Regions from separate parts of the Symbiopectobacterium sp. genome, predicted to be linked through region 2. Evidence: predicted binding sites of a transcription regulator. Region 2 holds the regulator's gene; each other region holds the start of a gene.
What was found. Region 2 encodes LexA, which represses DNA repair genes until DNA is damaged. Its sites were predicted from a motif close to TNCTGTATGTACATACAGNA; they were not measured.
Positions count from the first base shown of each region.

Region 1 (10,309 bases), on a different contig from region 2:
AGCGAGCCATAATCCAAAGTGTCGTAGAAACAGATGGATACTATAGCTCAAGCAATTAAGGGACACAGCCTAGCTCGCGCAGGAAGGCCGGCACCCCTTCCCACAGGCTGTTTTCCACTACGGCGAAGCCCCATTTGGCTTCGTCTACGGGCGTTGGGCGGATCTTACGGATCTCATCCGTATGCCACGACTGGGCGATCAACTGACGCAGACGGCGCATGATTCTGGTTGCGCTCATAGTCTGCCAGATCGTTGTGATCGAGCTGTTTCAGGCAGGTGTTTACCTCAACCAGCTTATGAATCAGCGTGCGACGGGTAATTTCTGTCGGGTGCGCGGTCAGCACCAGTTCAATGGAGAGCGTCTCCACGGCGTCACGAATATCGCGTTCGCTTAAGTGTGCCTGCGCTTTCAGACGATCGAACGCCTGAGATAAAATTTCCGGGTTGCTGGCCGCTTCGCCGTGTGGCGAAATTGAGTGATATTGCTCTGCGGTGTTGGTCAGATTAAGGAACTGGCTGAAGGCGCGCGCGACCGGGAGCAACTCCTCATTGGAGAGATTTTGCAGCGTGTTCAACAGCTCCTGACGGTGCTTTTCATTGCCTGCGCGGGACGATTTTGACAGCTTACGGATCGTCTCGACCTTATCAAGAATACTCTCTCCTAATGCATCCTTGATGGTGTCACCAAGAAGTTTACCCAGCATGCTCACATTACTTCGCATCGCGGAATATTGTTCGTTCATATTTACCCTGACCCATCTCTATTTTTTGTAAGTTTGTTTCATAGAAAGACGCAAAACGCTACCTTCATCTAGCCACGCCTGGCGGGATTCGTCAATTGACGATTGGTTGTTTTATCACCCTGCCAGTTTTACCCCCCCTGTTGTTGTACCTGCTTTCGTGTGGGATTGGCAATTGGTGAAATTTAATTACATCCGTGCGCAGATTAAGGGCGCTTATTACGCCCCTCCTTTCGCGTTTACCGGCAGAAATGTTGCACCATCTGGGTGATCAACTTATGCGTTGGGGCGATAAATGCGGTGTCGATATATTCATCCGGCTGGTGGGCTTGTTCGATCGAACCGGGGCCGAGCACCAGCGTCGGGCACAGCTTCTGGATAAACGGCGCTTCGGTGCAGTAGTTCACCACATCCGTGGGCACGCCCAGCAATTTCTCAATCACACCCACCAAGGCGTGATCCACTGGGCATTCATAGCCAGGGATCGGCGGATGCAGCTCGCTGACGCTCACGCGTCCCGGCCAACGCTCGCTCACTGGCGCCAGCGCTTCCGTCACCAGACCGTTTAAATCGTTCAGCGTTAATCCTGGAAGCGGGCGGATATCCATATGCAGTTCACAGCAGGCACAGATGCGGTTGGCCGCATCGCCACCGTGAATATGGCCGAAATTCATGGTTGGATAGGGGATATGGAACGCCGCGTTGTGATAACGGGTTTGCAGCGTATTGCGCAACACCATCAAGTGGGAAATGGCATCGTGCATCAGTTCGATAGCGTTTACGCCGCGCGAAGGATCGCTGGAATGGCCGGATTGCCCCTGAATCCGCACTGCGTTTGACATATGGCCTTTGTGGGCGCGAATCGGTTTCAACGAGGTTGGTTCGCCAATGATGGCGCAGTCCGGGCGTATCTGGGTAGATTCAGAGAAATATTTGGCGCCCGCCATGGTGGTCTCTTCATCGGCAGTCGCCAGCACGTAAATCGGTTTGGTCAGCGTTGCCGGATCGATGTCGCGCAGCGCATCCAGAATAAAGGCGAAGAAGCCTTCCATATCCGCAGTGCCCAGCCCGTAAAGCTTGTTATCGTGCTCTGTCAGGGTAAAGGGATCGTGCGTCCAACGGCCATCATCAAACGGTACCGTATCGGTATGTCCGGCCAGCAGCAAGCCACCCTGGCCTTGGCCGATGCGCGCCAGCAGATTGAATTTATGCCGCGTACCGGGCACCGGCTGTACCTCAACGTGAAAGCCCAAATCGGCAAACCATCCGGCGAGCAGATTGATTAATGCTTCATTGCTCTGATCGAGCGCCTGATCGGTAGCGCTGATGGAAGGCGTCGCGATCAACGCCCGATACAGCTCAATAAATGGGGGTAAATTCATCTTCACTGTTGACAGCCTTATGTTAGGATAGTATCAATATTCATGCATTTATTTTGAATAAAAATACAATAACGCGTAGCGAAAGGAAACTGTTTCTAACCCTTGGATGAGACATTACCTGATAGTCTAAACCTGCACCGGTCGAATACCGTTAGCGGGTTTGGCGTTTTGTAGATACCCTGTTTTAACGACATTGTTTTTAACGACACTGTTTTTAACGATGCACTGTTTACATTATTTTAGTGGAAGGTATGCAGATCCCATGCTGAATACGTTGATTGTTGGCGCAAGCGGTTATACTGGCGCTGAACTTGCACTCTATCTGAATCGTCATCCTCAGATGAACCTTACCGTACTTGCGGTATCCGCGCAGCGCGTTGATGCGGGCAAACGCATTTCTGATCTGCACCCTCAACTGAAAGGCATCATCGATTTGCCGGTACAGGCGTTGACGGATGCCGCTGAAGCCGCCAAAGGCATCGATGTGGTGTTTCTGGCGACCGACCACAAAGTGAGTCACGATCTTGCGCCGGTGTTTCTGGCCGCAGGGTGCGTGGTCTTCGATCTCTCCGGTGCGTTTCGCGTGCAGGATGCTGAATTTTATCGCCGCTACTACGGTTTCGAGCATCAACACGCTGACTGGCTGGCGCAGGCGGTGTATGGCATGGCCGAGTTTCAGGCGGAGCGCGTCAAGCAAGCGCAGCTGATTGCCGTCCCCGGTTGTTACCCGACGGCGTCACAGCTGGCACTGAAACCGCTGGTGGATGCGCAACTGCTCAACACCGACCAGTGGCCGGTTATCAATGCGGTCAGCGGTGTGAGCGGAGCCGGACGTAAAGCGTCGCTCACCAGCAGCTTCTGCGAGGTGAGCTTGCAACCGTATGGCGTGTTCAATCACCGCCATCAACCCGAAATTGCGACCCACCTGGGCATCCCGGTTATCTTCACGTCGCATCTGGGGAATTTCGCGCGCGGGATTCTGGCGACCATTACCTGTCGCCTGAAACCAGGTGTCAGCGCACAGGATGTGGCGGAAGCTTACCACAATGCCTATCACGACAAACCGCTGGTGCGCCTCTACGATAAAGGGGTTCCGGCGCTAAAATCGGTTGTTGGCTTGCCGTTTTGCGATATCGGTTTCTCCGTACAGGATGAGCACCTGATTGTGGTCGCCACGGAAGACAACCTGCTTAAAGGCGCGGCGGCGCAAGCTGTACAGTGCCTGAATATTCGTTTTGGTTTCCCTGAAACCCAATCTTTGCTCTGACATAATCCTGAGGCACGAAAGCGATGAATCCGTTAATTATCAAACTGGGCGGTGTGTTACTGGACAGCGAAGAAGCGCTGGAGCGTCTGTTTACGGCGCTGGTTGCCTATCGTGAGCAATACCAGCGCCCGCTGGTCATTGTGCACGGCGGCGGCTGCCTGGTAGATGACCTGATGAAAAAACTGGCGTTACCCGTAGTGAAGAAAAACGGGCTGCGCGTGACACCGGCGGATCAGATCGACATCATCACCGGTGCGCTGGCAGGTTCGGCCAATAAAACGCTGCTGGCTTGGGCGAAGAAACACGCCATCAACGCGGTGGGTCTGTGTCTGGCGGATGGCGGCATGACCACGGTAACGCAGTTGGATGAATCCCTGGGTTACGTGGGTAAAGCACAGGCGGGTTCCGCCGATCTGCCCAATGCGCTGCTGAGCGCCGGGTATCTGCCAATCGTCAGTTCCATCGGCATTACCGAACAAGGCGATTTGATGAACGTTAACGCCGATCAGGCCGCAACCGCGCTCGCGGAGACGCTGGGTGCCGATTTAATCTTGCTGTCGGACGTGAGCGGTATCCTCGATGGTAAGGGTCAACGTATTGCGGAAATGACCGCACAGAAAGCAGAGCAGTTGATTGCGAAGGGGATTATTACCGATGGCATGATCGTTAAAGTCAATGCGGCGCTGGACGCGGCTCGCGCGCTGGGTCGCCCGGTAGATATCGCCAGTTGGCGTCATGCCGATCAACTGCCCGCGCTGTTTAACGGCACGCCGATTGGCACGCGTATTCTGGCGTAAATCTGTTAATCTGTAAGGCATTTCCGTTGGCCGAAAGGTAACGGAAGCGAGCATGCGGGTCCGCCCGCATGGTTACAAGACATTGAAGCACATTTTGGGAGTATCGGTTATGGCGTTGTGGGGCGGTCGTTTCAGTCAGGCGGCAGATCAGCGGTTCAAACAATTTAATGACTCGCTGCGGTTTGATTACCGTCTGGCGGAGCAAGATATCGTCGGCTCCATCGGCTGGTCAAAAGCGCTGGTGACGGTCAATGTTCTCAGCGAACAGGAACAGCAGCAGTTAGAGCAGGCGCTGAATGCGCTGCTGGCCGAGGTGCAAGCCGATCCGGAACAGATTCTGCACAGCGACGCCGAAGATATTCATAGTTGGGTAGAGCAGAAGCTGATCGACAAAGTGGGCGATTTGGGTAAAAAGCTCCACACTGGCCGCAGCCGTAACGATCAGGTCGCCACCGATCTTAAACTTTGGTGCAAAGCGCAAATCAGCGAACTGCAACTGGCCGTGCGCCAACTGCGCGCCGCGTTAGTCGCTACCGCTGAGGTGAATCAGGATGCGGTGATGCCGGGTTACACCCATTTGCAGCGCGCTCAACCGGTGACCTTTGCCCATTAGTGTCTGGCTTACCATGAAATGCTGGCACGCGATGAAAGCCGCCTGGAAGATACGTTAAAACGCCTTGATGTCAGCCCATTGGGCTGCGGCGCGTTGGCCGGGACGGCCTATCCTATCGATCGTGAGCAACTGGCGGGCTGGCTCGGCTTTGCGTCTGCCACGCGTAACAGTCTGGATACGGTGTCAGATCGCGATCACGTACTGGAACTGCTCTCTAATGCCTTGATCGGCATGGTGCACCTGTCACGCTTTGCCGAAGATCTGATCTTCTTCAACAGCGGTGAATCCGGGTTTGTTGAGCTGTCCGATCGTGTGACCTCCGGCTCCTCCCTGATGCCGCAAAAGAAAAACCCGGATGCGCTGGAGCTGATCCGCGGTAAATCGGGTCGGGTGCAAGGCGCGCTGACCGGCATGATGATGACGCTCAAAGGCTTGCCGCTGGTGTACAACAAGGACATGCAAGAAGACAAAGAAGGGCTGTTCGACGCGCTCGACACTTGGCATGACTGTCTGATGATGGCGGCACTGGTGTTGGAAGGCATTCAGGTCCGTCGTCCGCGCTGCCAGGAAGCGGCGCAGCAGGGTTACGCCAATGCGACCGAACTGGCAGACTATCTGGTGGCAAAAGGCGTTCCGTTCCGCGAAGCGCATCGCATTGTCGGTGAAGCAGTGGTGGAAGCTATTCGGCAGGGTAAGCCGCTGGAAGCATTACCGCTGGCGGATTTGCAGAAATTCAGTGCCACCATTGGCGATGACGTGTATCCCATCCTGTCGCTGCAATCCTGTCTGGAAAAACGTGCGGCCAAAGGTGGTGTGTCACCACAGCAGGTCGCACAGGCGATTGCCGATGCCAAAGGGTGTCTGTAACGCTGATAGCGCTCTGTCACCTGTATCAGGGCCGGATTTCCGGCCTTTTTTATTCAGCCAATGACCATAAGTCATAACGCAAGACGCCTCGCATTTTAACCATTTCACCGCCGACAACGATGCCGCTTTACGTTGGCCTGCGCTATTCTTTCTGGACATACATACAGTATCACTTTACCTTGACGGACAGTGGCGATAACGAAAGGAATGCGACGTGGATATCACCCTCTTTTACGGTGTAGGCGGCGGGGCGGTCGGAGTGCTGGCGGGATGGCTGGTTGCCAGCCTGCGTTACCAGCAACGCCGCGCTCGGCAAGAAACGGAACAACGTATACAAGAACAAGCGTTACAGCAGGCGCAAAGCGCGGTACGTGAGCTTCAGCTTGCGCGTGATAAGGACGAACAGCGCCTGCGTCAGGATGATATGGAACTGCGTCTGATGCACGGTAAACTCACCGCCCATCAGGAAAAGCTGCTGGTCATGTCCCGGTTGCAAGAGGAGTGCAACCAGCTCAATCAGGAATTGCGCGCGCTGCGCGAAGCAAACGGTGCGCAGGAAGCGGAACTGCGTGAAGTCACCATCCGTCTGGAAGAAACGCGCCTCGCCGCTGAGGAAAAACAGCGCTTGTTAATCAACAGCGAGCAACGCCTGACGACACAGTTTGAAAATCTGGCTAACCGGATTTTTGAGCACAGCGGGCGCCGGGTGGATGAACAAAATCAACAGAGCCTCGATAAACTGCTGACGCCGCTGAGAGAACAACTGGACGGTTTTCGTCGTCAGGTCCAGGAGGGGTTCGGCAGTGAAGCGCGTGAGCGCCACACGCTGGCGCATGAAATTCGCCAGTTGCAGCAACTCAACGTGCAAATGGCGCGAGAAGCGGTCAACCTGACGAAAGCCCTGAAAGGCGATAATAAAACCCAGGGGAACTGGGGCGAAGTGGTGCTGGGACGCGTACTTGAGGCTTCAGGCCTGCGTGAAGGCCATGAATACCAAACGCAGGTCAGTATCCAGACGGGCGCAAACGGACGCATGCAGCCGGATGTGATCGTTCGTCTCCCACAGGGCAAAGATGTGGTGATTGATGCCAAGATGTCGCTGGTGGCCTATGAGCGCTACTTTAACAGCGAGGACGACGGGGAACGTGCCAGTGCACTCAACGAGCATATCGCCTCCGTGCGCGGTCATATCCGTCTGCTGAGTAATAAGGACTATCAGCAATTGCCGGGGCTGCGCTCGTTGGACTATGTGCTGATGTTTATCCCCGTCGAGCCTGCTTTTCTGGTTGCTATCGACCGCCATCCTGAATTGATCAGCGAAGCCCTGCAACACAACATCATGCTGGTAAGCCCTACCACGCTGCTCGTCGCGTTACGTACCATCACCAACCTGTGGCGTTATGAACAGCAAAGCCGCAATGCGCAGCAGATCGCCGATCGTGCCTCTCGGCTGTACGATAAACTGCATCTCTTTGTGGAAGACATGGCGGCGTTGGGGCAAAGCCTGGATAAATCACAGGTTAGCTATCGGCAGGCCATGAACAAACTGGCTTCCGGGCGCGGTAATCTGATAGCCCAGGTAGAAGGTTTCCGTTCCCTTGGTGTTGAGGTTAAGCGTACCATAAACCCCAACGTGGCAGAGCAAGCGGTGCTTTCTGCTGAGGCTAACGACGAGACCGGGCGGCTGTCTCAGCAGCCTGAAGCAATGCAAACCGACATCCCGACCAGCGGAGAACAACCTGCCAGTGCAGACGTGGGAATATCGAACCAGCTGTGATGCGTTGCGTATGTTCACGTTTTACAACTTTATTCAGTGCATCAGAGCGATGGGTTTTTAAGCCTGGTCTGTTACACTCTCCCCATTAAGGGGTAGTTTCAAAATTCGATGTTCCTCTTCGATTGTTGATGCGAAACGCGCACAGACACGCCAAGCTCGTGTTGTGCATAACGCTCGATAGCGCAATGTGAGCGGTGAGTCCAGCCGAGAGTGCGCAAAGGGGATTGACCACAATTCTGATTTGGAAAAGTAGGGCGAAGAACATGACGAACGATCCGGAGAAAACCACGCATTTTGGTTTTCGTACTGTCGATAAAAACGATAAAGAGGCCATGGTAGCGGGCGTATTTCACTCCGTAGCGGGAAAATATGACCTGATGAACGATTTGATGTCCTTCGGGATTCATCGTGCCTGGAAACGGTTTACCATTGAGTGCAGCGGTGTCCGGCGTGACCAGCGCGTGCTGGATCTGGCGGGCGGGACGGGGGATTTAACGGCTAAATTCTCACGCTTGGTCGGCGAATCAGGAGAAGTGGTGCTGGCTGATATCAATGCTTCCATGCTGAAAGTGGGACGCGAAAAGCTCCGCAATTTGGGGATTATTGATAACGTCAGCTATGTGCAGGCCAATGCGGAGGCGCTGCCCTTCCCGAATGACTACTTTGACTGCATTACCATTTCTTTCGGTTTACGCAACGTGACGGATAAAGACAAAGCGCTGCGCTCCATGTTCCGCGTCCTGAAGCCCGGCGGCCGTTTGCTGGTGCTGGAGTTTTCCAAACCGATGTTGAAACCGCTCAGCAAAGTCTACGATTTCTACTCATTCCATGTTTTGCCGCGTATTGGCGATATGGTGACCAAAGATGCGGGCAGCTACCGTTATTTGGCGGAATCGATACGTATGCATCCGGACCAGGAAACGCTGAAGGGCATGATGGTGGATGCGGGCTTTGACAGTGTAAACTACTTCAACCTCACGGGAGGCATTGTCGCGTTACACCGTGGGTTCAAATTTTAAGTTGTTTTATAGTGGGAAACGCTGATGCTGATAACGTCTGTGCTGGCTGCCGCGCTGGAAACGGCGTTAAATAGCCTGCTTTTTCGCGAACGTAGCTTGAAAGCGGCGCGCCAGCGACTACAGGGAAAAACGCTCAAAATTGTGTTAGCAGAACTGCCGGTGCCGCTGGTATTGGTCTTTGGTGAGCACCGCGTTGATGTGGTAAGCCAGTGGGCTGATACGGCGGATTGTCAGTTAGAAACCCGGATACCCGCATTGCTCACATTGCGCGATCGCCAGCAGCTTTCATCGCTGATGCGTCGTGGTGAACTGGTGATTGAAGGGGATATGCAGGTTGTCCAACACTTTGTCAATCTATTGGATTTGGCGGAGTGCGACCCCGCAGAGTGGCTTGCGCCTTACACGGGCGACGTTGTTGCGCAAGGCATTGGTCAGACGGTACAAGGCGCGTTTCGCGGTGCGGCCCGTTTTTTCGATCGCCAGCGGCACTACTTGGCAGAAACCGTAACGGAAGAGTGGCGGCTTGCGCCGGGGCGTTTAGAAGCGACTTGGTGGTATGATGAAGTGGCCGCGTTAAGTGATGACGTCGATACGCTGGCGGCACGACTGGCGAAGCTGGAGTCTGCCGCATGACGCCAAGTGAATTGCTGCGCCTTTACCACATTATTCGCGTCATGTTGAGCTATGGGCTCGATGAACTGATCCCGCATTTGCGCATCACCTTACCGTTGCGTATCTGGCGCAAATTCCTGTTCTGGATGCCAAACCGCCGTAAGGACAAACCGCTTGGTGAACGTTTGCGTTTGGCGTTGCAGGAATTGGGCCCAGTGTGGATCAAGTTCGGTCAGATGATGTCTACTCGGCGCGATCTTTTTCCACCGGAGATTGCCGATCAGCTCGCTATTCTTCAGGATCGCGTAGATCCTTTTGACGGCAAACTGGCCCGTGAGCAGATCGAACTATCGATGGGGGGCATTCCACTCGAAAGCTGGTTTGATGATTTTGAAATAGTGCCACTGGCCTCTGCGTCTATCGCACAGGTGCATACTGCGCGGCTCAAAACAAACGGCCAGGAAGTGGTTATCAAGGTCATTCGTCCTGATATCCTCCCCGTCATCAAGGCTGACATGCGGCTGATGAACCGTTTGGCGGGCTGGCTGCCGATGCTGTTGCCGGATGGGCGGCGTTTGCGCCCGCGTGAAGTCGTGCGTGAGTACGAAAAAACCCTGCTTGATGAGTTAAACCTGCTGCGTGAAGCGGCAAATGCCATTCAATTGCGCCGTAACTTTGATGGCAGCCCGATGCTGTATATTCCGGAGATCTATTCGGATTATTGCAGTGAAAACATGCTGGTCATGGAGCGTATCTACGGTATTCCGGTCTCAGACGTTGAGGCGCTCAAAGCCAACGGCACCAATATGCCGCTGCTGGCGGAGCGCGGCGTGCAGGTGTTCTTTACTCAGGTATTCCGCGACAGCTTCTTCCACGCCGATATGCATCCGGGAAATATTTTTATCAGCTATGAACACCCTGAAAACCCGCAATATATCGGTATCGATTGCGGCATCGTTGGGTCGCTGAACAAAGAAGATAAGCGCTATCTGGCAGAAAACTTCATTGCCTTTTTCAATCGCGATTATCGTCGCGTGGCTGAACTGCATGTGGATTCCGGCTGGGTGCCTGCCGATACCAATGTTGAAGAGTTTGAATTTGCGATTCGTACCGTGTGCGAACCCATTTTTGAAAAGCCATTGGCAGAGATCTCCTTTGGGCATGTGTTATTAAACTTGTTCAATACGGCGCGCCGCTTCAACATGGAAGTGCAGCCACAGTTGGTCTTGCTGCAA
Region 1 covers NZ_JBPETA010000048.1:8,722-19,030, reverse strand. Annotated here, with positions in the region: partial or broken gene ACTBDZ_RS06850 (phosphoenolpyruvate carboxylase) at 71-743, opposite strand; gene argE (acetylornithine deacetylase) at 980-2,128, opposite strand; gene argC (N-acetyl-gamma-glutamyl-phosphate reductase) at 2,385-3,389, shown strand; gene argB (acetylglutamate kinase) at 3,413-4,186, shown strand; partial or broken gene argH (argininosuccinate lyase) at 4,296-5,666, shown strand; gene rmuC (DNA recombination protein RmuC) at 5,881-7,443, shown strand; gene ubiE (bifunctional demethylmenaquinone methyltransferase/2-methoxy-6-polyprenyl-1,4-benzoquinol methylase UbiE) at 7,707-8,462, shown strand; gene ubiJ (ubiquinone biosynthesis protein UbiJ) at 8,487-9,095, shown strand; gene ubiB (ubiquinone biosynthesis regulatory protein kinase UbiB) at 9,092-10,309, shown strand, end outside.
Region 1: the regulator LexA is predicted to act here: its motif matches at 5,816-5,835, upstream of rmuC (DNA recombination protein RmuC).

Region 2 (10,309 bases):
CGTTACTGCGTTTCGATCCGGTTTATCATACCCATTTCAAGTGTGACAAACGTCGGCTGGCCGACTACCCGAATCTGTTCAGTTTCCTGCGCGATATTTACCAAATCCCCGGCATTGCAGATACCGTGAACATCCCGCATATCCGCCATCACTACTACCGCAGCCACGGTACAATCAATCCGCACGGCATTATTTCCATCGGGCCAGAAAACGACCTGAGTGCGCCGCACGGGCGCGACAGGTTTAATCAGCGGACGGATTAATCAGCAAAAGATAGTCGCGAGCATCACATCACGCCTGGTTCAGCGCTTTGGGCAATTCGCGCAAGAACCAGGATTTTGCCTCGCCCATGCTGTCACGACGCCAGGCCATGATAATCTGGCTCTCCATGGAATATTCCGGGCTGACAACCCTCAATCGCCCTTCAGCAATATCCCTGGCAACCATCGGCATGGTGGCAACGCCCAATCCCGCCAACAGCGCGCGGCGTTTAGCATCAATAGAACTTACCGTTAAACGCTGCTGCTTATCCAACAGTTGCACGGTCAATACCGGGCGTTCACGCGCGGTATCCGCCACGGCAATCCCGCGATATTTAATGCGCGTCACATCCGACAGCGGCTCAGGCTCCTGATGAATAGGGTGATCCGGGCTGGCGACGTAAACGTTGTTCATGGTGTATAGCTTGCGCGTATTCACTTCGGAAGAGGCGCGAAAGTGCATATCAGGGGCAATCACGATATCGGCCCGCCCCTGCTCTAAACGCTCCCAGGCACCGGCCAGCACCTCGGTCAGCAATGACACCTGGGTATTGGCCTTCAGCGCCAGCTTATCCAGCAGGGGAAACAGTTTCTCAGTAGGGATCAGCGCTTCAACGACGATAGTGATACGGGTTTCCCAGCCACGCGCCAGCGCTTCCGCATCGGTGGTCAGTTTATCGGCGGCTTCAAGCAGGATTCTTCCCCGTTCGAGCAACATACGCCCCCCACGTTGGTAAATTTTGTGCGATGCCCTGAGCGATCAAAAAGCACGACGTCGAGTTCTTCTTCCAGCTTCTGCATGGTATAGCTCAGCGCCGACGGCACGCGCCCCAGCTCATCAGCCGCCGCCGCAAAGCTGCCACGGCGATCGATGGCGTCCATCACTCGCAGCGCTTCCAGCGTTAATGCCCGTTCTTTTGCCATTTATTCACTCATTCAGGAATTTTGAATATACCCACCAGATTAACTAGCTAACAATCCAACGTCCACACAATTACTATTTGTTTAGTGTAATTTTTGAGGTGCAGAACCATGATCATATGCAGAACAGCGGAACAGTGCGGTCAAGCTGACTACGGCTGGCTGCAAGCGCGCTACACCTTCTCCTTCGGCCATTATTTCGATCCTGAGCTGTTAGGCTTTGACTCACTGCGCGTATTGAATCAGGAAGTCCTCAAGCCAGGCTCGGCATTTCAGCCACGCACCTACCCGCAGGTCGATATTTTAAATATTCTGCTGCAAGGTGAAGCGGAATATCGCGACAGCAACGGGGGCCATATCCGCGCAAAGGCGGGCGACGTTCTGTTATTGGCCGCACAGCCTGCGGTAAGCTACAGCGAGCACAGCATCAGCGATACAACGCCGCTGACACGTTTGCAACTGTGGTTCAATGCCTGCCCGTCACGGGAAAACAGCGCACTGCAACGGCTTGCACTGTGCGATGCAAAGGTTAAACTGCTCGCCTCACCGGAAGGTGAAAACGGCAGCTTGCAACTTCGCCAGCAGGTTTGGGTACACCATCTGCAATTGGACGAAGGTGAACAACACACGTTTACGCTCAACGGCAACCGCGCCTATTTTCAGGTGATTCACGGTGCGATGGAAGCCATGACGCCGCAAGAGAACGCAACGATGTTACAGTGTGGAGACGGCGCCTTCATTCAGCAGGAAAAACAGCTGACTATCCGCGCCAAAGCCCCGCTGCGCGCGCTGCTTATCGATCTGGTGGCCTGAGGTGCATTCGACCTACTGATGGATTATCACAGCGCGATCCGCACCTTACATGGTAAGATGAACAACATGTTCATCATCATGCGGTAGGATCAGGCCAATGGATTCAAGCGACCAAGACAAACTCCTTGCCCAGGCGGAAAGTATTTGCCAAAAGCGCAACGTGCGCCTTACGCCACAGAGACTCGAAGTGCTTCGGCTGATGGCTCAGCAACACGGCGCGATCAGTGCTTACGATCTTTTGGATCTGCTGCGCGCCTCAGAACCGCAAGCCAAACCCCCTACCGTATATCGCGCACTGGATTTTCTGCTGGAGCAAGGGTTTATCCATCGTGTGGAATCGACCAACAGCTATGTCATGTGTCACCACATTGAAGAGCATAGCCATACTTCAGCGCTGTTTATTTGCGATCGCTGCGGGCAAGTTACGGAGCGTCAGACGGAAGGCATTGAAGCCATTCTTCAGCAATTGGCACAAAGCGCCAATTTCACGCTGCGTCACAGCGTGGTCGAGGCACACGGCCTGTGCGAAGCCTGTCAGGAAGTGGCTGATTGCCGTGAACATGGGCACTGTCACCACGACCATACTGTGCCCATCAAGAATGCAAAACCCGGTCGTTGAGCTGAGAGGGAATCACGTCACCGACAATGCTTTCCCTGAAAGAAACGCCCTGTCGGCTAACAGCGTTTAGCTCCACTCACCGTTGCGGATAACACCGACGGCCAGCCCTTCAATACTGAAGCTCTGCTCACGCAAATCAACCACGATGGGAGACAAGGCCTCATTTTCCGCCAGAAGTTGTACGGTATTACCTTGACGCTTCAAGCGCTTAACCGTCACTTCATCTTCAATGCGCGCCACCACCACCTGGCCATTACGCACCTCTTGCGTTTTATGCACGGCAAGCAAGTCACCGTCCAGTATCCCGATGTCTTTCATCGACATACCGCTGACGCGCAGCAGAAAGTCTGCATGCGGTTTGAACATGGCCGGATCGACCTGATAGTGGCACTCGATGTGCTCTTGTGCCAGCAGCGGTTCACCCGCAGCAACACGCCCAATCAGCGGCAGGCCAGCATTTTCATCTTCCATCAGCAGACGGATACCGCGTGATGCGCCGGAGACAATTTCAATCACGTCTTTACGCGCCAGCGCCTTCAGATGCTCCTCCGCCGCGTTCGGTGAACGGAAACCCAGTTGCTGGGCAATCTCGGCACGCGTTGGCGGCATGCCGGACTGCGCAATATGATCGCGAATCAGATCATAGACCTGCTGCTGTCTGGTTGTTAATGCTTTCATCCCGCCCCCTGGTTGTTTATACAGTTTACCTGTGAGTATATACAGGTCATCGCGGCTTGGGAATGACAGAGAGGCAAATACCCGTGTTTTTATGAGCTTTGCCCCAAAATCATGCTGAAATCACCCCAGCACGAGCGGCCAGAGAATGCTCACCCAGACAACGGCAGCAAAGACCAAAGCTACAAACACGGCCGCCGATCCGATATCCTTGGCGCGCCCGGAGAGTTCATGGTGCTCCGTCCCCACGCGATCGACAACCGCCTCAATCGCGCTGTTGACTAACTCCATCAGCACTACCACCACCACCACACCAATCAGCAATAGCCGCTCTAACAGTGACACGGGGAGCCAACACGCGACCAGCACCGCTACGACCAGCAGCATCAGTTCTTGCCGAAATGCGGCTTCGTGCTGCCATGCCTGTTTCAGCCCTTTGAGAGAGTACCCGGTTGCTTTGATAATCCGAGTTACCCCGGTAGCCTTATTCATGTTTTTTCACCCGTTTATCAGAGATTTTTTGCAATTTTCCCGTAACACCGTTGTCTCACACCACAGATCTCCCGTGTACTTTCTGGTATCCTTGCGGCGCATTGCTACTCAAGAGGCTTCTGGTTGTTATGTCCGGCTGGCGTAAAATTTACTATAAATTACTGAATTTCCCACTTAAATTGTTAGTGAAAAGCAAGATAATTCCTAACGATCCCGTGGCGGAGTTAGGGCTAGATTCGTCTCGCCCCATCCTTTATGTGCTGCCCTATAACTCACAGGCGGATTTACTGACGCTGCGCACAAAATGCCAAGCGTTAGAACTGCCCGATCCGCTGGAACCCACTGAAATTGACGGTGTATCACTGCCCAGCCACGTGTTTATTAACGATGACCCGCGCGTGTTCCGCTATTACACGCCCAAGCAGGAATCCGTCAAACTGTTCCATGATTATCTGGATCTGCACCGCAACAATCCCTATGTCGATGTACAGATGGTGCCCGTTTCTGTCATGTTTGGCCGCTCTCCGGGCCGAGAAGGACAGCACGGCGCGACGCCGCATCTGCGTCTGTTGAACGGCATTGAGAAATTCTTTGCGGTGCTCTGGCTGGGACGCGACAGCTTTGTGCGCTTCTCCAGCATCGTGTCGCTGCGCCATATGGCAACCGAACACGGCACTGACAAAACCATAGAGCACAAACTGGCGCGTGTCGCCCGCATGCACTTTGCCCGTCAGCGTCTGGCCGCCGTTGGCCCGCGTTTGCCAGTACGTCAGGAGTTATTCCATAAGCTGCTGGACTCCAAGGCCATCAAGAAAGCCGTTGAAGATGAGGCGCGCAGCAAGAAAATCTCCCATGAAAAAGCGCAGCAAAATGCCATCGCTCTGATGGAAGAGATCGCAGCGGACTTCTCTTATGAGGCCGTGCGGCTTTCCGATCGCATTCTGAGCTGGACCTGGAACCGCCTGTATCAAGGCATCAACGTACATAATGCCGAACGCGTACGCCAGTTGGCGCAGGATGGCCATGAACTGGTTTACGTACCTTGCCACCGTAGTCACATGGACTACCTGCTGCTTTCCTATGTGCTGTATCATCAAGGTCTGGTTCCTCCCCATATCGCAGCCGGTATCAACCTGAATTTCTGGCCCGCAGGCCCGATTTTCCGCCGTCTGGGTGCTTTCTTTATTCGCCGTACCTTCAAGGGCAACAAGCTCTACTCCACCATCTTCCGTGAATATCTCGGCGAGCTGTTCTCTCGCGGCTACTCCGTTGAGTACTTTATGGAAGGGGGGCGTTCGCGCACGGGTCGTTTGCTGGAGCCCAAGACCGGCACGCTGGCCATGACCCTTCAGGCGATGCTGCGCGGCGGTACCCGCCCCATCACGCTGGTGCCGATTTATGTGGGTTATGAGCATGTGATGGAAGTGGGCACCTATGCGAAAGAGCTGCGCGGTGCCACCAAAGAGAAAGAAGGCTTCATGCAAATGGTGCGCGGATTACGCAAACTGCGCAATCTGGGGCAAGGCTATGTAAATTTTGGCGAGCCGCTGTCGCTGACGCCTTACCTCAACCACCATGTACCGCAGTGGCGTGAAGCTATCGATCCGATTGAAGCGCAGCGACCTACCTGGCTCACGCCTACCGTGCAGGATATTGCCGATATCATCATGGTGCGCATTAACAATGCCGCCGCCGCCAACGCCATGAACCTGTGCTCCACGGCTCTGCTGGCGTCACGTCAGCGCGCGCTAACCCGTGAGCAAATGCATGAGCAACTGGACTGCTATTTGCAACTGCTGCGCAACGTGCCTTACAGCAAAGATGTCACTGCGCCGAAAAAGACTGCGCCGGAACTGCTGGAACACGCGCTGGCAATGAACAAATTCGAAGTCGAGCAAGACAATATTGGTGAGATCATCATTCTGCCGCGTGAACAGGCTGTGTTGATGACATATTATATCAATAATATCAAGCACTTGCTGGTATTGCCATCGATGATTGCCAGCATTGTCATGCACTGTGGAAGGATCACGCCGGATGAGTTAACACGACAGATGTCATTGATTTACCCGTTAATTCAAGCCGAACTGTTCTTGCATTACAGTAAAGAGGCACTGCCTGCCGTCATTGAAACGTTGACCGCAGAACTGGTGCGTCAAGAACTGATTGTCATCAAGCAAGATGCGCTGGTGCTGAACCCGCTGCGCATTCGCACGCTCCAACTGCTGGCTGCCGGCGTGCGGGAAACCCTGCAACGCTACGCGATTACGCTGTCATTACTCGGTGCTAACCCGGAAATGAACCGCGGTACGTTGGAGAAAGAGAGCCGCAATATGGCGCAGCGCCTGTCCGTGCTGCATGGCATCAATGCGCCTGAGTTCTTCGATAAGGCCGTGTTCTCAACGCTGGTTGCCACGCTGCGCCAAGAAGGTTACATCAGCGACAGCAGCAGCGTGGATACGCGCAATACCTTGGAGCTCTACCGCATTCTTAGCGATTTGATCACACCGGAAGTTCGGTTGACGATTGAAAGTGCCAGCACACCGGCCAGCGCAGAATTGGAAGACGAAAAGCAGGAAGTAGCGCAAGCGTAGTGTTGCGCTACTGCGCGGTTTATTGCCGCTTTACTCCGGCATCACACTCCATGTGTGATGCCGGGGACCATCACAGCCCCAGCACAATCCCCGCAAACAACACCATGCCCACAAAGTTATTGTTGTGGAACGCACGGAAACAAGCATCACGCTCACGCCTGGCGGTTAGCCATTGCTGATAGCCGAACAGACCACCCGCCATCAGTACCGTGAGGTAAAATGCCGCCCCCAGCTTCATCTGCATGCCTAGCACCACCATCAACGCCAGCATGCTCGCCTGCAACAAGCCGATGATCAAGGTATCAAAACGCCCGAACAGAATGGCGGTGGATTTGATGCCAATCTTGAGGTCATCATCGCGATCGACCATGGCATATTGTGTGTCATAGGCGACGGTCCAGCAGATGTAGGCTAAAAACATGATCCAGGCGCTTGCGGGCAGGGATTCGCTGACTGCGGCATACGCCATGGGGATCGACCAGCCGAACGCCGCGCCCAACACAAACTGTGGCAGGTGGCTGACGCGTTTCATGAAGGGGTATATCCATGCCAATGCCAACGCTGCTACGGAGAGCCAAATGGTCATGCGATTCAATGTCAGCACCAGAGCAAACGCCATCAGCACCAGAATAACAAACAGCACTTTTGCCGATTGCTCGCTCACCAAGCCGCTGGGTAAGGGACGAGACGCGGTGCGTTTTACATGCCCATCAAAATGGCGGTCAGCGTAATCATTGATAACACAGCCTGCCGCGCGCATCAGAAATACGCCCGCAACGAAGACCAACAGCGTCCACGGGCTTGGCACGCCACCGCCCGCCAGCCATAATGCCCAGAGGGTTGGCCAGAGCAACAGCAGGGAACCAATCGGCTTATCAATTCGCATTAACCGACAATAAGCGCCCCATTTTCCCGCTGTCATACTTCTTTCCAACGTCATTTCTCCTTAACGGTTACCCCGTTCAACGCCTTGAAAATGATATGCAGGCGACGAGGGCAAAAACAATTCTGTCAGCAGTATTGGCTGATTAAACAAACGCAAACGGGATCGCCGAGCCCACAGGTTTTCACAGCGCCCAATGTGAATGTAATCGCGTTGCAGGGAATCCTGTTTAAACAGATAGCGCCCGAGCGGTGTATCACCAAGCGTTGTCAACGCCGACACAGAGGTGTCAAGGGCTGAAGGCGGAATCAAGGTTCTGGCGGCCACCCAGGGCTGTCCATCACCGTAGATTATCACCTCTCGCAACCAATAACGCGCGCTGTCTGGTAACTCGCGCTGTTCATCACCCAGCATCTCAGTCGCAGTGTAACCATGATAGTACGGTACCACCGTCAACTGTGTGCAATGTCGTTCCAGCCGCTGCGTCATCGAACCGGTTTCTTTCAGCCAGGTATCGACAGGGGATGGCAACACCATCGGCGTTTCTTTTAACCAATCGGTCGCGTGCAACCATTCTATGTTGCGCAGCAGTGTTAGCGCTGCATCGGGCATATCCCTACTCCAATGGTGGCTGGCGGTGCATGAAGATGGCAAAAATACCGTTTCGATATGTTGCGCTCTCATCACTCACGCCCGTGGTGTCAGTCTTGCTCGCCGGGTTTGAATACATAACGCGGCACGTATTGTAGCGCACAAACATCACGCCTCGGCACACCCCGCCACCGTTGGGTGCGCAATATGATAACATTTTTTTAATTTTTGACAGCGCGTTGGCAAAATTTGATCGCAGCTTGCACAGAAAAAAGACAAAAACGGGACATAAAAAAACACTATCTGGTGATATACCAGATAGTGTTCATGTTGAGCGTAAAAGCGTGTTGATGTCACTCATCCGGGCCTCAGCGAAACGCGCGAGTGCCCGGCGTTGATTACATCATACCGCCCATACCGCCCATACCGCCCATACCGCCCATACCGCCCATACCGCCAGCAGCACCTAAGTCGCCTTTATCTTCTTTCGGCAACTCGGTCACCATACATTCGGTGGTGATCATCAGGCCAGCAATGGATGCTGCATATTGCAGTGCAGAACGGGTCACTTTGGTCGGATCCAGAATACCCATGTCGATCATGTTGCCGTAAACTTCTGTTGCAGCGTTGTAACCGTAGTTACCTTCGCCTGCTTTCACGTTGTTAGCCACAACGGAAGGTTCTTCACCGGCATTTTCCACGATTTGACGCAGCGGAGCTTCCATGGCACGCAGCGCAACACGAATACCCACGTTCTGATCTTCGTTTTCAGCTTGCAGACTGCGAATGGCATTGGCTACGCGAATCAGCGCTACGCCACCACCGGCAACCACGCCTTCTTCAACGGCAGCACGAGTCGCGTGCAGCGCATCTTCAACGCGTGCTTTCTTCTCTTTCATTTCCACTTCGGTGGCTGCGCCGACCTTGATAACCGCAACGCCGCCTGCCAGTTTGGCAACGCGCTCTTGCAGTTTTTCGCGATCGTAATCAGACGTTGCGTCTTCGATCTGCTGACGAATCTGACCAACACGACCTTGAATAACCACTTCATCACCCACACCGTCGATGATGATGGTGGTGTCTTTGTTGATCACAACGCGTTTTGCCTGACCCAGATCTTCCAGAGTGGCTTTTTCCAGTTCCAGACCGATCTCTTCAGAGATAACGGTACCCGCAGTCAGGGTAGCGATATCTTGCAGCATGGCTTTACGACGATCGCCAAAGCCCGGTGCTTTCACAGCGGCAACTTTAACGATACCGCGCATGGTGTTCACCACCAGCGTCGCCAGCGCTTCGCCTTCAACATCTTCTGCGATGATCAGCAGCGGTTTGCCTGCTTTGGCAACGGCTTCCAGTACCGGCAGCATTTCACGGATGTTGGAGATCTTTTTGTCAGCCAGCAGGATGAACGGGCTTTCCAGCTCAACAGAACCGGTTTCAGGTTTGTTGATGAAATACGGGGAGAGATAGCCGCGATCGAACTGCATCCCTTCCACAACGGCCAGTTCATCTTGTAAGCCGGAGCCTTCTTCTACGGTGATAACACCTTCTTTGCCCACTTTCTCCATGGCTTCAGCGATCAATTTACCCACTGTGTCATCAGAGTTAGCAGAGATGGTACCGACCTGAGCAATGGCTTTGGTGTCAGCGCAAGGGACGGACAGTTTTTTCAGTTCTTCAACCGCAGCGATAACCGCTTTATCGATACCGCGTTTCAGATCCATCGGGTTCATGCCTGCGGCAACGGCCTTCAGACCTTCGTTTACGATAGCCTGTGCCAGTACGGTTGCCGTGGTGGTGCCGTCGCCCGCTGCGTCGTTCGCTTTGGAGGCCACTTCTTTCACCATCTGAGCGCCCATGTTTTCGAACTTGTCTTCCAGCTCGATTTCACGCGCTACGGACACGCCGTCTTTGGTAATGATCGGAGAACCAAAAGATTTATCCAGAACGACGTTGCGGCCTTTCGGGCCTAAAGTCACTTTTACTGCGTTAGCAAGAACGTTCACACCGCGCAGCATTTTTACGCGCGCGTCATTGCCGAATTTTACGTCTTTAGCTGCCATGGTTTATTTCCCTTAAATTCGTTCGATTCAGATGATTACGCTTCAACAATCGCCAGGATGTCGCTTTCAGACATGATCAGGACTTCTTCGTTGTCGATCTTCTCGGCTTTCACGCCATAGCCATCATTGAAAATGACGATATCGCCAACTTTCACATCCAGCGGTTTTACGTCGCCGTTTTCCAGAATGCGGCCATGGCCCACTGTCAGTACTTCACCACGGGTAGATTTAGCCGCAGCAGAACCGGTCAGAACAATACCGCCAGCAGATTTGGACTCGACTTCTTTACGCTTGACGATTACGCGGTCATGCAATGGACGAATTTTCATTGATAGCTCTCCTTTGAGAAAGTCCATATCAGTTTGGGATTAACGCCGGGTACATTCTCATACCCGCCT
Region 2 covers NZ_JBPETA010000022.1:16,094-26,402, forward strand. Annotated here, with positions in the region: gene ACTBDZ_RS03570 (glutathione S-transferase family protein) at 1-263, shown strand, start outside; partial or broken gene ACTBDZ_RS03575 (LysR family transcriptional regulator) at 292-1,184, opposite strand; gene ACTBDZ_RS03580 (pirin family protein) at 1,293-1,994, shown strand; gene zur (zinc uptake transcriptional repressor Zur) at 2,092-2,613, shown strand; gene lexA (transcriptional repressor LexA) at 2,680-3,291, opposite strand; gene ACTBDZ_RS03595 (diacylglycerol kinase) at 3,412-3,780, opposite strand; gene plsB (glycerol-3-phosphate 1-O-acyltransferase PlsB) at 3,909-6,374, shown strand; gene ubiA (4-hydroxybenzoate octaprenyltransferase) at 6,445-7,296, opposite strand; gene ubiC (chorismate lyase) at 7,321-7,869, opposite strand; gene groL (chaperonin GroEL) at 8,247-9,911, opposite strand; gene ACTBDZ_RS03620 (co-chaperone GroES) at 9,947-10,240, opposite strand.

Region 3 (10,309 bases), on a different contig from region 2:
ACGTTGGTTTCGATCAGGGTGGATTGCTGACTGACGCGGTGATCAAGCATCCGCATTCGGTGTTGCTGCTCGATGAAATTGAAAAAGCGCATCCGGATGTCTTTAACCTGCTGTTGCAGGTGATGGATAACGGTACGCTGACCGACAATAACGGTCGCAAGGCGGATTTCCGCAACGTGATTGTCGTCATGACCACCAATGCGGGCGTGCAAGAAACCCAGCGCAAATCGATTGGCCTGATTCAACAGGACAACAGCAGCGATGCGATGGAAGAGATTAAAAAGATCTTCACGCCGGAATTCCGCAACCGTCTCGACGGCATCATCTGGTTTAACCATCTGTCAACGCAGATTATTCAGCAGGTGGTGGATAAGTTCGTCGTGGAACTGCAAGCGCAGTTGGACGCCAAGGGCGTGTCGTTGGAAGTCAGCGAAGATGCGCGTAACTGGCTGGCGGATAAAGGCTATGACAAGGCGATGGGGGCGCGGCCAATGGTGCGTGTGATACAGGAAAACCTCAAAAAGCCGTTGGCAAACGAACTGCTGTTTGGCTCGTTGGTGAATGGCGGCTCCGTGAAGGTGGAACTGGATAGCGCGACGAAAGCACTAACTTACAGCTTCCGCAGTGCGCAAAAGCTGAAAGCGGAAGGGACTGTACACTGAGTGTGTCATTGAGCAGTAAAAGAAAAAGCAGTGCGAAAGCACTGCTTTTTTTGTCTTGGTTGTGGTGAGTACCGCCACGCGCAATCTGTACCAAAAAGCAAAAGCCCTTACCTGAATAGGGAAGGGCATATAAGGCGGGTACATCCTCAGGTGTCGCTGCGCTAGCGACAGGTGAACCGATTAACGGCTACGGAAGACAATGCGGCCTTTACTCAGGTCGTACGGGGTCAGCTCTACAGTGACTTTGTCACCCGTCAGGATGCGGATATAGTTTTTACGCATTTTACCGGAGATATGAGCGGTAACCACGTGTCCGTTTTCCAACTCAACGCGGAACATGGTGTTAGGCAGTGTATCAAGCACGGTGCCTTGCATTTCAATATTGTCTTCTTTGGCCATCGAATCCTCTAGGGTTAACTACCTTAACTTTTTTAACGGGCACGATAATGCCGAAAAACCGGCATTATGTAAAGGAGCGTTGATGATCTCAGCAGCCACTTTCGGATAAGAAGGGCGTATGAGCACGCTTATCTTTCTCCAATAGGCACCAGTGACAGTTCTTGTGGCTGCCAACTGGACGCCGCGAGAGGGGCGTCCTGCAATGCGCGTAGTGCCGTCAGATACCTCTCGCGTGAGACTTCGGTGGCACCGAGAGACGCCGTGTGAGCGTTTAGCACCTGGCAATCGAGCAACTGCCCGCCACAGCGCACAAAATGCGTGACAAGGGCAACCAGCGCGCATTTAGACGCGTTATCGCGGCTGCTGAACATCGACTCGCCGCAAAACAACTTTCCTTGCGCAATGCCGTACAGCCCACCCACCAATTCATCCTGGTGCCAGACTTCGATGGAATGTGCATGCCCCAGCTCATGCAGCGTGCAGTAAGCGGCAATCATCTCTGGACTGATCCAGGTACCTTCCTGACGCGCGTGTGCGCAGGCGTGTATCACGGCGCTGAACGCATAGTTAAGCGTGACGTGAAAAGGCTGCTTGCGTATGAACTTGTGCAGGCTACGGCTGATATGGAGCGCTTCAGGATGCAATATGGCGCGTGGATCGGGAGACCACCACAGAATGGGATCGCAGGGAGAGTACCAGGGAAAAATGCCGCTTCGATATGCCGCCAGCAATCGGTCTGGCGAAAGGTCTCCGCCAAAGGCCAATAAGCCGTTGGGATCACTCAACGCCTTCTCCACCGGAGGAAAAAGCGTGGTATTGGCTGAAAGTTGAAATAGCTGCATCACGCCTGCCGGATGGCGTGTTGATGGAACTGCCAATAGCGGCCACGTGCCGCCAGCAGATCGGTGTGGCACCCCTGCTCAACCAGGCGACCATTATCCAATATGCAAATACGATCCAGAGACGCCAGATCGTGCAGGCGATGGGTAATGATGATAACCGTTTTGCCGCGGGTGTTTTCCCGTAACAGATGCAGAATTTTCTGCTCGGTATAGGCATCCAACCCTTCGGTCGGTTCATCCAACAGCACCAGTGGGGCCGGGTGGAGTAAGGCGCGCGCCAGTCCAAGGCGGCGCTGTTCCCCGCCTGAGAGTTGGCGTCCGCCTTCACCGATCCAGGCATTAAGGCCCTCTGGCGTTTCCAGTAAATTACTTAATCCTACCTGTTCCAACTGTTGGCTCAGTTGGGCATCGCTGGCCTGCGGTGCGGCCAGTAGCAGGTTGTCGCGCAGCGTCGCGCTAAAAATATGTATCCGCTGAGGCACCACGCTCATCATGTCACGCAGTGCTGGTTCACTCCACTGTGCGAGCGGTAGACCGTTCAGAGTAATGCCCCCTGCATCGCAGTCCCAGGCGCGGGTCAGTAATTGCATTAGTGTTGACTTGCCACACCCGGTACGTCCCAGCAGCGCAATGTGTTCGCCCGGTGCGATATCCAGCGTAATGTCCTGCAATACCGGCAGCGGTCGGCCGGGATAAGTGAAACTTACCTGCTGTAGTGACAGCGTTGCCGTTGTGGTTAAGGTTGTGGAGGGGGCTGTCGTCGTGAAAACCACCGCAGGTTGCTGACGCAGAATCTGGTCAACGCGCGTGGCTGATGCGATCACCTGACCCATGTGTTGAAACGCGCCGGTAACCGGACCTAACGCTTCAAACGCAGCCAGTGCGGCGAATACAAACAGGGCAATCAACGCCCCCGGTTGCGTATCACCGCCAATCCCCGTCGCTGCCAGCCAGAGAATGGCGGTAACGGTAACACCGGTGCAGAGCAGCATCAGTGCCTGCGACATGCCCGTCAGGCGCGCCTGACGCTGTTGCTGTGTCAGCCAGGCCTGTTCCATGTCGGTGAGCTGGCGGCGAAAGGCTGTCTGCGCGCCAAACAGGGTCAATTCGGCTTGCCCTTGTAGCCAGGTGGTTAACTGGGTGCGATAACGTGAGCGCAGCAGCGTGAGGTGGGTGCCAATCGGTTTGCCCGCACGATAGAACACCGGCGGGAGCAAGGCTAACAGCAACAACATAATGGTGCCGAGGGTCAATGCCAGTGAGACGTCCAGCCAACTCAGCCCGTAAGTCACCACCAGGATCACCACCAGCGCGCTGACCAACGGCGATATCACGCGCAAGTAAAGGTGATCGAGCGTATCAACATCGGCAACCAGCCGGTTGAGCAGATCGGCCTGACGAAATCGGGCGAGCCCTCCCGGTGAAAGCGGGAGCGTGCGCGAAAAGGTAAACACGCGCAGGTGTTGCAGCACGCGGAAGGTCGCGTCATGGCTCACCAGACGCTCGGCATAACGCCCGGCGGTACGCAGGATCGCCGCACCGCGCACGCCCGCCGCAGGCAGCATGTAATTGAAGGTCATCAATCCGGCAAGGCCTGCCAGTGACGCCCCTGCCAGAAACCAGCCGGAAAGCGTCAGCAGCCCAATACTTGCCAATAATGTGACAATGGCGAGCACTACACCAACGCTCAGCCGCCAAATGTGATGACGATACAGCAGGAGAAAGGGTTTCAGTACCTGCAACGGCGTGTTCTGCGACATATTAGTAAGCTCCCTGACGCTGTGCCAGAAGATCGGCAAACGGGCCTGACTGTTGACGTAGCGTGTCATAGTCACCCTGCTGCACCAGTTGTCCTTTTTCCATCACCCATACGCTATCGTAATGGCGAGTGTCATCAAGGCGATGCGTCACCAGCAGAGTGGTTTGCTGGCGTGCGGCGTTTTCCAAGGCGTGCATCACGCGCTGTTCACTGTGGGAATCCAGGCTGGCCGTTGGTTCATCCAGAAGGAGCAACTGTGAGTGCTTTAACAATGCCCGCGCAACGGCAACGCGTTGTGCCTGTCCGACAGAGAGTCGCGCTGCGCCATCACCCACGACGGTATCAAGACCCTGCGGCAACAGGGGCAAAAACTCGTGCACGTAAGCGCGTTCCACCGCGTGTTGCAACGTGTCCTCGCTGGCCTGTGGGTTCCCCAACAGAATATTGCTGCGCAGCGTTTCTTCTGGTAAATGCGGATTTTGCCCTAACCAACTGATGTGTTTACGCCATGCAGTCGCATCCAGCGCATGCAGTTCCTGCCCGTTGATACATAATGAACCACGATAGGGCAAAAAACCGAGCAGTACGTTAAGCAACGAACTTTTCCCGGCACCACTCACGCCGACCAGCGCCACCCGCTGTCCCGGTTCGAGCGTAAAGGTCAGAGGCTCGGTTAGCGCAGCGCCAGTGGGCGATAGCACCACCAGTTGGTCAGCCTGGATGGTAATCGTCTCCGCGTCAAAAGGTTGTGTGCCGAGGCCGACCTCTTCCGCTTCAGCGGTAAGAAAGCTCACCAGCGATTCCACGGCGCCGACGGCCTGCGCTTTCGCATGATAAAACGTGCCCAGATCGCGCAACGGCTGAAAAAACTCGGGGGCGAGAATCAAGACCAGAAAGCCGGCAAACAGGGTGACGCCGGTGCCATAATGGCCGAAATCCAGCTCGCCAAGGTAAGAAAAGCCAAAATACACCGCGACGACCGCGATGGAAATAGACGCAAAAAACTCCAGTACGCCGGAGGAAAGAAATGCCATGCGCAACACTTCCATGGTGCGACTGCGAAAATCCTCCGATGCCCGACGAATCTCATCCACCTCGGCCGCCCCGCGATGAAACAGTCGCAACGTTTCCATGCCGCGCAACCGATCGAGAAAATGGCCGCTCAGTCGTGCCAGTGCCAGAAAATTGCGGCGGTTGGCATCTGCGGCCCCCATGCCGACCAGCGCCATAAACAACGGGATCAGCGGGGCGGTAACCAGCAAGATGAGTGCCGCCGCCCAGTTGATGGGAAACACGGCGGCCAGAATCAGCAGAGGAATCAAGGCCGCAAGATACATTTGTGGCAGATAGCGCGCATAGTAATCCTGCATATCTTCGACTTGTTCTAAAATAAGCGTCGCCCAACTGCCGGCTGGTTTTCCCTGCACCCAGGCGGGCCCTAGGCGCTGTAATTTTTCCAGTACCTGATGGCGAATTTGTTGCCGTACTGCCTCGCCACAGCGAAAGCCCACCTGCTCGCGCAGTAAGTGCGTGAGCGAGCGTGCGGCAAACAAGCCAATAAGCAGCATGAACTCGCTGACGAGTGTCTGACGGGGCACGTGCTCAATAATCAAGGCGTGCAACAATGTTGCCAATACCCACGCCTGTGCCACGATCAGAAGACCGCTTACCACTCCCAGTAATAAAGAGAGGCGGAGCCAGCGTTGTGCCAGTTTGCTCTGTTGTTTTAGCCAGCGTGCAAGTTGTTGCTGTCGAGTCTGTTTCATAGAGTACCGGGCTGCGCTATAGAGAGGAGAATACCCAAAAAGCTAACCTTTATGTAACTGTTATATAACAAAAAGCGGGCAGGTATTCAGCGTGGCCTCATGTTACCGCGCTAAAGTGCAGGTGCAAACCAAAAGGAGGGAGAAAATGCGGGGAGAGATCAATTTTCCCAAAAGGGAGCCAAAAGAATCCCCTTATTCAGGTTGTACGATCTGAATAAGGGGAAAAGGGCAGAATATTATCGGGTAGCGAGGCCATCCAGATAGCGCTCTGCATCCAGCGCGGCCATGCAACCAGTGCCCGCCGAGGTAATGGCCTGACGGTAGATATGATCCATCACGTCGCCTGCGGCAAACACACCAGGGATGCTGGTCTGTGTAGCGTTGCCGTGGATACCGGATTGCACCTTGATATAGCCGTTTTCCAGCGCCAGTTGACCGTCAAAAATGGCGGTGTTTGGGCTGTGGCCGATGGCGATAAATACGCCAGCCAGCGCCAGTTCTTCACTTTCATCCGTGCGGGTGTTACGAATACGAACGCCGGTCACGCCCATGTCATCGCCCAGCACTTCGTCCAGCGTACGCTCGGTGTGCAACACAATATTGCCGTTTTGTACTTTGTCCATCAGACGGTCGATCAGGATTTTCTCTGCGCGAAAGCTGTCACGACGGTGGATTAAGTGAACTTGCTGCGCAATGTTAGACAGGTAAAGTGCTTCTTCCACCGCGGTATTGCCGCCACCGACTACGGCGACACGTTGGTTACGATAAAAGAATCCGTCACACGTGGCGCAGGCAGACACGCCCTTGCCTTTAAAGGCTTCTTCGGAAGGCAGACCGATGTAGCGTGCGGAGGCGCCGGTCGCCACGATCAGGGCATCACAGGTATATTCTTCGCTGTCGCCAAACAGACGAAACGGGCGTTGTTGCAAATCAACGCGCTGGATGTGATCGAAAATGATCTCGGTGTTGAACTTTTCAGCATGAGCGTGTATGCGGTCCATCAGCAACGGCCCGGTAAGTCCTTCCGCGTCGCCTGGCCAGTTTTCCACTTCCGTCGTGGTTGTCAACTGCCCGCCTTTTTCCATGCCGGTGATCAACACCGGATGCAGGTTAGCGCGCGCGGCGTACACCGCAGCGGTATAGCCCGCTGGGCCAGAACCTAAAATCAATAGCTTGTGGTGCTTGACGGTACCCATGTGTTCCTCTTTTTTGCAACGGTCTACTTAATGCAGATTGTAAGGAAATTACCGGGCTAAAAAAAGTAGGCAGCAAAATTGTTACCTATTTGTTTAATCGGTTGTATCGATAACCCATACAATTCACTGATAAGACAGCTTCATTTATTAGTGAAATGATTGAAAATGGTCTTACCGAGCGCGCAGTAGGGTTTTATTTGGCAGTTTCTTCTGATTTTCATTGTTTTGCTTTGACAATCGGCTACCGTTTTGCGAAAACATCTAAGGAAGAGGAAACTATTTGTATGTGAATGGTTGAAAGCTCGGTTTTTCTTTATGTTGTAGCTTTTACCGTGCGACCCGCTGATGGTGCGTTTATAACAGGACAGACAGGGTGTTATGCACGCAGGGATGACATTGCGGTGCGCCGCGGCGGTGAAAGGAGAGTGACGTAAAGCGACCCTTGATATACAAAATAGACAGCGCGTCTTCTTTTAGGGCTGCTCTGATACATTGATGTGGGTCGGAGTGTAGCAAGGGCAAGGATGTAGTGAAGAGAGACAATAAGAATGGTAGACACGAAAAAACGACCGGGAAAAGATCTTGATCGCATCGATCGCAATATCCTGAATGAATTACAAAAAGACGGCCGAATCTCTAACGTTGAACTTTCCAAACGCGTAGGGCTTTCTCCTACACCGTGTCTGGAACGCGTGCGCCGCCTGGAGCGTCAGGGCTTTATCAATGGCTATATCGCATTGCTGAACCCGCATTACCTCGATGCTTCACTGCTGGTGTTTGTTGAGATCACGCTGAACCGCGGTGCGCCTGATGTTTTTGAGCAGTTCAACACTGCTGTGCAAAAATTGGAAGAAATTCAGGAGTGTCATCTGGCCTCCGGGGATTTCGACTATTTGCTGAAAACACGCGTGCCGGATATGTCCGCATACCGTAAGCTGCTGGGTGAAACCTTGCTACGTTTGCCGGGTGTGAACGATACCCGTACCTACGTGGTGATAGAAGAAGTAAAACAGAGCAATCGTCTGGTGATCAGAACGCGCTAAACGCAGGGGTGCAAAGCCCGCTAATTTCAGCTACACTCCTGTGAATATATACAGTCACAGCGCCGAGTTCGCCTCGGCGTTTTGTCATGAACATGAACAGGACCCCTGGAGAGACGCTTGAGCCAGGAATATACCGAAGACAAAGACGTGGCGCTGAAGAAACTCAGCGGCAGCCGTCGTTTATTGGAAGCGATTTTAATCGTTGTTGCGCTATTCGCCGTTTATTTGAGCGTAGCGCTGTTTAGCTTCAGTCCGTCCGACCCGAGCTGGTCACAAACTGCCTGGCATGAGCCCATTCATAATCTGGGCGGTGGTGTCGGCGCTTGGCTGGCCGATACGCTGTTTTTCATCTTTGGCGTGCTGGCTTATGCCATTCCACCGATCATGCTGTCGCTGTGCTGGGTGGCCTTTCGCCAGCGCGATAATCAGAGCGATGTCGATCTGTTTACTCTCTCTTTGCGCCTGATTGGTACGTTGGCGCTGATCCTCACGTCCTGCGGTCTGGCCGCGCTCAATGTGGACGATCTCTACTATTTTGCCTCTGGCGGCGTGCTGGGCAGTTTGCTGAGCAGTTCAATGGTCCCGCGTTTCAACAGCATGGGTGCCACGCTGATTCTGCTCTGCGTCTGGGCAGCGGGGTTGACGCTGTTTACCGGTTGGTCATGGTTGACGATTGCGGAAAAAATCGGCGGCGCGGTATTAGGCTTTCTGACGTTCTTCTCCAACCGTTCTCGTGCAGAAGATAACTACCGCGATGAGGATGACGATTTGCACGACAATGCGGATCGCGAGGGCGAACAACCCGATACGTTAACCGCGTCAACTGAGGCAATAGCCGAAGACGTGGATGCGGATGACATATTGCTGGCACCAGCTGCCCGTGAGCGCGCCGCTGATGAAACAGAGCAAAGCAGTACGGTAAGTGGCGCTGAGGAAACAGATCATCTTGCACCGGTGCAGGAATCGGTTCCGGTTGATACTGCGCCAGACCCAACGGTTTCGCCCAGGGCATTCACCCCGGCTACGCCAGCAACCGCTGGCAGTCACGATACCCACGGACAGGATTCACTGCCGCCGGTTTACGCGTTTGAGTTGCCACAAGCTGCTGTGCAGGAAAATAATGCGTTACCCGCCTTTTCGCCTGCGGCGGTGCCCGGGAGCGATCGCACGCCGCCGTTGGGTTCTCTTCATGAACTGGGTGCACCCGCAGTGGCCGGGACCACGCCTGTGTCTAGCGATGCCGTGCCATTTATGCCTGCCTTTACGGCCGCTGGGGAGGATAATCCTCAGGTGAAACAAGGCATGGGCCCGGAATTGCCGCGTCCGAATCCGGTGCGTATTCCTACCCGGCGTGAACTGGCGTCTTATGGCATCAAATTGCCGTCACAGCGTCAGGCAGAAGAGCAAGAGCGAGAAGCGCAACGTTTGGCACAGTCCCAGCCTGAAACGATTGCACCCGAAGATGCTGACGTTGACGAGGCCGCACAAGAGGCTGCCCTGCGTCAGGCTTATCTGGAGCAACAAGAGCAGCGCTACGGCGAGGACTATGCCGAACGCGAGCAGGATGAAGAGGCGCTGTTGAAGGCGCAATTGGCGCAGGCGTTTGCTCAGCAGCAACAGGCGCGTTATGACGTCAGTGCGCAGCCAGAAAGCCCGAGCGCAACGCCAGCCGTCGAGCCCGTAGGCACAAAAGAGCTGGCCTCAGCCAGTGTGACGGCGGCATTTATCGCCGGTGTCGCTGCGGATGCCGATGCGGATGAGCCTGTCTTTTCTTTCTCGCCGTTCAACGATTTGGTGGATGAGTCGCCTAAAGCGCCGCTGTTTACCTTGTCGCCAGCCGATGTGGTTGAATCGGAGCAGGATTCTGCCCCCCCATCGCCCACATGGCGTGCGGCAACTGACGACGATGATAGCCTGGCAACGCGCGCACATCCGGTGGTGGAGCCTCAACATAGAGAGGATTTCGCCGATGATGATGAGCCTGAAAGCGATGCCGCGCCCTCATTGATGGATAGTCTTATTCATCCGTTCTTGGTGCGTAACGATCAGCCTCTGCAAAAGCCAACCACACCATTGCCGACGCTGGAACTGCTCACAGCACCGCCGGAAAGTGAAGCGCCGGTTGACCATTTCGAGCTTGAGCAGACCGCGCGTCTGATTGAAGCGCGTCTGGCGGATTATCGTGTTACCGCCAGCGTGGTAGGTTACGATGCAGGGCCGGTGATCACCCGTTTTGAGCTGGACTTGGCTCCCGGCGTGAAGGCCGCGCGTATTTCCAACCTGTCGCGTGACCTGGCGCGCTCGCTGTCTGTCGTAGCGGTGCGCGTGGTGGAAGTTATCCCCGGTAAACCTTATGTCGGTCTGGAACTGCCGAATAAACTCCGCCACACCGTTTATCTGCGCGAAGTGCTCGATTGCAAGGCATTCCGTGATAACCCGTCACCGCTGGCGGTGGTGCTGGGCAAAGATATTGCTGGTCAACCGGTGGTCGCCGATCTGGCGCGTATGCCGCACTTGCTGGTGGCAGGGACGACAGGGTCGGGTAAATCTGTCGGCGTGAACACCATTATCATCAGCATGCTGTATAAGGCGACTCCGCAAGATGTGCGTTTTATCATGATCGACCCCAAAATGCTGGAACT
Region 3 covers NZ_JBPETA010000040.1:5,509-15,817, reverse strand. Annotated here, with positions in the region: gene clpA (ATP-dependent Clp protease ATP-binding subunit ClpA) at 1-662, shown strand, start outside; gene infA (translation initiation factor IF-1) at 843-1,061, opposite strand; gene aat (leucyl/phenylalanyl-tRNA--protein transferase) at 1,190-1,903, opposite strand; gene cydC (heme ABC transporter ATP-binding protein/permease CydC) at 1,903-3,645, opposite strand; gene cydD (heme ABC transporter permease/ATP-binding protein CydD) at 3,665-5,428, opposite strand; gene trxB (thioredoxin-disulfide reductase) at 5,665-6,624, opposite strand; gene lrp (leucine-responsive transcriptional regulator Lrp) at 7,173-7,667, shown strand; gene ACTBDZ_RS05985 (DNA translocase FtsK 4TM domain-containing protein) at 7,785-10,309, shown strand, end outside.
Region 3: the regulator LexA is predicted to act here: its motif matches at 7,704-7,723, upstream of ACTBDZ_RS05985 (DNA translocase FtsK 4TM domain-containing protein).